Regions from separate parts of the Alkalihalobacillus pseudalcaliphilus genome, predicted to be linked through region 1. Evidence: a T-box and tRNA genes for the amino acid it is inferred to sense, from the RefSeq annotation. Region 1 holds a T-box; the other holds one or more tRNA genes.
The links. A T-box is a leader RNA that pairs with one kind of tRNA and senses whether it is charged. The one in region 1 lies ahead of alaS (alanine--tRNA ligase), so its partner is inferred to be a tRNA-Ala.
Positions count from the first base shown of each region.

Region 2: it encodes a tRNA-Ala, which carries the amino acid that the T-box ahead of alaS (alanine--tRNA ligase) is inferred to sense. The anticodon was not compared.

Region 1 is NZ_JAQQWS010000001.1:1,134,751-1,137,005, forward strand. It holds gene alaS (alanine--tRNA ligase) at 1-791, opposite strand, end outside; T-box leader at 883-1,093, opposite strand; gene PQ479_RS05750 (AI-2E family transporter) at 1,143-2,207, opposite strand.
Region 2 is NZ_JAQQWS010000013.1:72,578-74,832, reverse strand. It holds tRNA gene PQ479_RS18870 (tRNA-Glu) at 68-142, shown strand; tRNA gene PQ479_RS18865 (tRNA-Val) at 423-498, shown strand; tRNA gene PQ479_RS18860 (tRNA-Thr) at 523-595, shown strand; tRNA gene PQ479_RS18855 (tRNA-Tyr) at 604-688, shown strand; tRNA gene PQ479_RS18850 (tRNA-Gln) at 699-773, shown strand; tRNA gene PQ479_RS18845 (tRNA-Lys) at 777-849, shown strand; tRNA gene PQ479_RS18840 (tRNA-Gly) at 892-966, shown strand; tRNA gene PQ479_RS18835 (tRNA-Ala) at 975-1,047, shown strand; gene PQ479_RS18830 (sulfonate ABC transporter substrate-binding protein) at 2,184-2,255, shown strand, end outside.

The DNA of each region.
Region 1 (2,255 bases):
TTAACCGCTGTTAATTGGCTAGTCGCTTCAATAATTGGGACGAATAAATCCGTATCAAAATTAGTAGGAACATCTTGAATGACTGACACCATACGCTCTAACCCCATACCTGTATCAATATTTTTCTTTGGTAACGGTGTATACGTACCATCTGGATTATGGTTAAATTGTGAAAATACAAGGTTCCATACTTCTAAATAACGGTCATTTTCCCCACCCGGATATAATTCAGGATTTGTTGGATCATCCCCATAAGATGGACCACGGTCATAGAAGATTTCTGTATTCGGACCACTTGGACCTTCTCCAATATCCCAGAAGTTACCTTCTAAACGAATAATTCTTTCTGTTGGTACTTTGATATTATTTTCCCAGTATGCATAAGCTTCGTGATCTTCAGGGTGTACCGTTACAGATAATTTCTCAGGATCAAAACCAATCCACTTCTCATCTGTCAAAAACTCCCATGCCCATTCAATCGCTTCTTCTTTAAAATACTCACCAATCGAGAAATTTCCAAGCATTTCAAAAAAAGTATGGTGACGAGCGGTTTTCCCCACGTTCTCAATATCATTCGTACGGATCGACTTTTGAGCATTTACAATTCTGGGATTCTCAGGGATAACACGACCATCAAAATATTTCTTTAATGTTGCTACACCACTATTAATCCATAATAAAGACGGATCTTCATGAGGTACAAGCGACGCACTCGGTTCAACATCATGACCTTTTTCTTTAAAGAAATCTAAAAACATTTGTCTTACTTGTGCAGAGGTTAGCTTTTTCATCTCTTTACTCTCCTTTTCATTACAGTGATTAGCATTAGGTTCTCACGCGAAGTACTATACAAGCTTATATAAAAAAAACTCGCCCCCTATGGAAAGGGACGAGATATTCTCACGCGGTACCACCCTAATTTATAAACAAATTAATAACCTGTTCATATCTTAAGTGCCTTAACGCGGCTAACGGTAGGTTTTGCCTACACTCTGGAGTAGCTTTCTGTAAAAAGTGATCATAGGATTCCTTTCAGCCTAGAGAATCCCTCTCTTTATGTTTTCTTACATACTCATTCCATCAACGTCTTACCTGTATATGGTTTAGTTTCCCTTTTATTATAGAAAGTCGTTACGCAAAAGTCAATGTTTCATCAAATGCAAACGCAAGTGTAATAAGGTAACTTTAATAACAGCCAAAATAGGCACCGCTAAAAGTAGTCCCACAACCCCTCCTATTTCTACTCCTATTAATAAGGCGAAAATAATAAGTAACGGATGCATATGTAAAGTTCTTCCGACAATAATAGGAGACAAAATATTCCCTTCAATTTGCTGAATAATAAAAAGAATGACGACTGTGAGAATCCCCGTATGCACGGAGTCCATTAACGCGACAATAACTGCTGGAACTGCTCCTATAATCGGCCCAAAGTAAGGAATAATATCACAAGCACCTATAAATAACCCGAGTAAAATAGCATAAGGCACACCGAGTAACCATAAGCCTACAGTTGCGAGGATAAAGACACAAATTGATACAAGAATTTGTCCTCTAATATAACTCCCAATCGAATGATCGACATCTTTGGCATAACGATGTAGCGAAGCACGATATTTTTTAGGGGACAGATACCAAGCAACCTTTTGTATTAGATCGTAATCTTTCAAAAAATAAAATACTAAAAATGGAATAACAGCCAAAGCGAGTGCCGATTGTAAGATTGAAATAGCCACTTTTTCAACTTGATCAAGAGCCCGTATTCCTAGCTTTTCAATTTGTGTTGTCCATTCATCGACATGGGTGGAGAGTGGTGCTGGCAAGCGTTCGATCTGCTCGCTGATTTGCTCAATATATTGCTGTAAATGAGAAAATTGCTGTGGCAGGAGTTGCATTGCCTCTTGAACTTGCTCAATGATAAAAGGCACCCCTAAAATGGCAGCAAAAACAATCGTTCCAATTAGCACTAGAAATACTATAAGCACACTTAAAGTTCGGGACAACCCGTATTGATGGAGTCCTTCCACAATCGGATGCAATAAATAGGTTATCGTAGCCGCTAGTAAAAATGGCCAAAATAAAGCTTGAGCCACGACCCAGACAGGCTCAAAAGCAGGTGCCAAAGCAATAAACACATAGATAATTGCCAACATAACAAGTGCTAATAAGGCATATAATAATAGTTGCGAAACTCTTTGCTTCTCCACCAGACTCACCTCAACCGATAGTGTCTCTCTCTTTGGCGGATTCATTCA
Region 2 (2,255 bases), on a different contig from region 1:
TAAAAAGGCTTGTCTTTTTTAATCTATTTGGGTATAATATTTTTTGTCAGTAAGGAATTAATGAAGTGGCCCGTTGGTCAAGCGGTTAAGACACCGCCCTTTCACGGCGGTAACACGGGTTCGAATCCCGTACGGGTCACCATATATTTTTTTACATACAGTTATAACTTTTGACTGTTAACAAGGAGAAGCGAGAAGATCGAGGATTAGGAAGTGTTCGAAAGAAGGAGCGTACCTCCGTACGTGACTGAAAGAGAATCACGAACTAGCCGAAGAAATTCGAAGCTAAAAGGACTGTTAACAAGGAGAAGCAAGAAGATCGAGGATTAGGAAGTGTTCGAAAGAAGGAGCGTACCCCGTACGTGACTGAAGGAGAATTACGAACTAACCGAAGAAAATCGAAGCTTATCCGCAGTTAAAATGGAGGATTAGCTCAGCTGGGAGAGCACCTGCCTTACAAGCAGGGGGTCGGCGGTTCGAACCCGTCATCCTCCACCATTTTATTTTATACACCTTATCTATGCCGGCCTAGCTCAACTGGTAGAGCAACTGACTTGTAATCAGTAGGTTGGGGGTTCAAGTCCTCTGGCCGGCATCTTTTGTGGAGGGGTAGCGAAGTGGCTAAACGCGGCGGACTGTAAATCCGCTCCCTCCGGGTTCGGCGGTTCGAATCCGTCCCCCTCCACCATTTGTTTTATTGGGCTATCGCCAAGCGGTAAGGCAACGGATTTTGATTCCGTCATGCGTTGGTTCGAATCCAGCTAGCCCAGCCATTAGAGCCATTAGCTCAGTCGGTAGAGCATCTGACTTTTAATCAGAGGGTCGAAGGTTCAAGTCCTTCATGGCTCATACTTAGAATGCTGCTTAATAGATTAAGCAGCATTTTGTTTAGCGGAAGTAGTTCAGTGGTAGAACACCACCTTGCCAAGGTGGGGGTCGCGGGTTCGAATCCCGTCTTCCGCTCCAAAAATTGAGGGGCCTTAGCTCAGCTGGGAGAGCGCCTGCTTTGCACGCAGGAGGTCAGCGGTTCGATCCCGCTAGGCTCCATATTTATATAAAACTCTAAGAATGAGGTAGTCCTTGTTCTTAGAGTTTTTTGATCGGTTTGTTAGGACTTATAGATTGGTTTGAATTGTTAGGAGCATGGAAGGAAATAGGGTCGATCATGTCGAGTTAGTGTTGGTCGACATGATGTAGGTTGAAAAAGGACCGGATCATGTCGATGAAAAGCAATGGTCGACATGATGCAGGTTAAAAAAGGACCGGATCATGTCGATGAAAAGCAATGGTCGACATGATGTAGGTTGAAAAAAGGACCGGATCATGTCGATGAGAAGCAATGGTCGACATGATGTAGGTTGAAAAAGGACCGGATCATGTCGATGAGAAGCGTTGGTCGACATGATGTAGGTTAAAAAAGGACCGGATCATGTCGATGAGAAGCAATGGTCGACATGATGTAGATTAAAAAAGGGACGGATCATGTCGATGAGAAGCGTTGGTCGACATGATGTAGGAGGAAAAAAGGCCGGATCATGCCGATGAGAAGCGTTGGTCGACATGATGTAGGAGGAAAAAAGCCGAGATCATGTCGATGAGAAGCAATGGTCGACATGATGTAAGTTAAAAAAGGACCGGATCATGTCGATGAGAAGCGTTGGTGGACATGATGTAGGAGGAAAAAAGGCCGGATCATGCCGATGGGAAGCAATGGTGGACATGATTTAGAGAGAAAAAAGGCTATAACATGTCGACATTACATAATATTTCAGAGCATCGAACAAATCTCTAAAGTTCGTCCCTTACTCACAGCTCAGCTTTTGATTCCCCTCATGTTTAATGTTTTATTTTATGATATAGCAGCAGCTGCTATATCTATCTCTATCATTACAAATGGGCACTTTATTCAATCTTGAAGAGGGTACTATGTGACTTTAGGATGAAAATTCAAATTAATCTTAAAACTTAGTTGACACATCGGATTTGTTTGAATAGAATGTCGGTATAGCTGACAACAGTTAGTATTCATTGTTTTTATACCTCCAAAAAAGTGTATCATCGAAGTGCTGAAGGTAAGTAACTTCATATTGTAAAAAGTGTCTGATTGGATCACCAAAAGCACTTTTCTTTCTGGTTATGGAAAGAGAAGTGCTTTTTTATTTTCTGGAAAAGGCGGGATTGTGATGAGGCTAATAAGATTTTTAACTTTGCTAGTAGGAGTCATGCTGATAGGAGGCTGCCAAGCTACTAGCTCG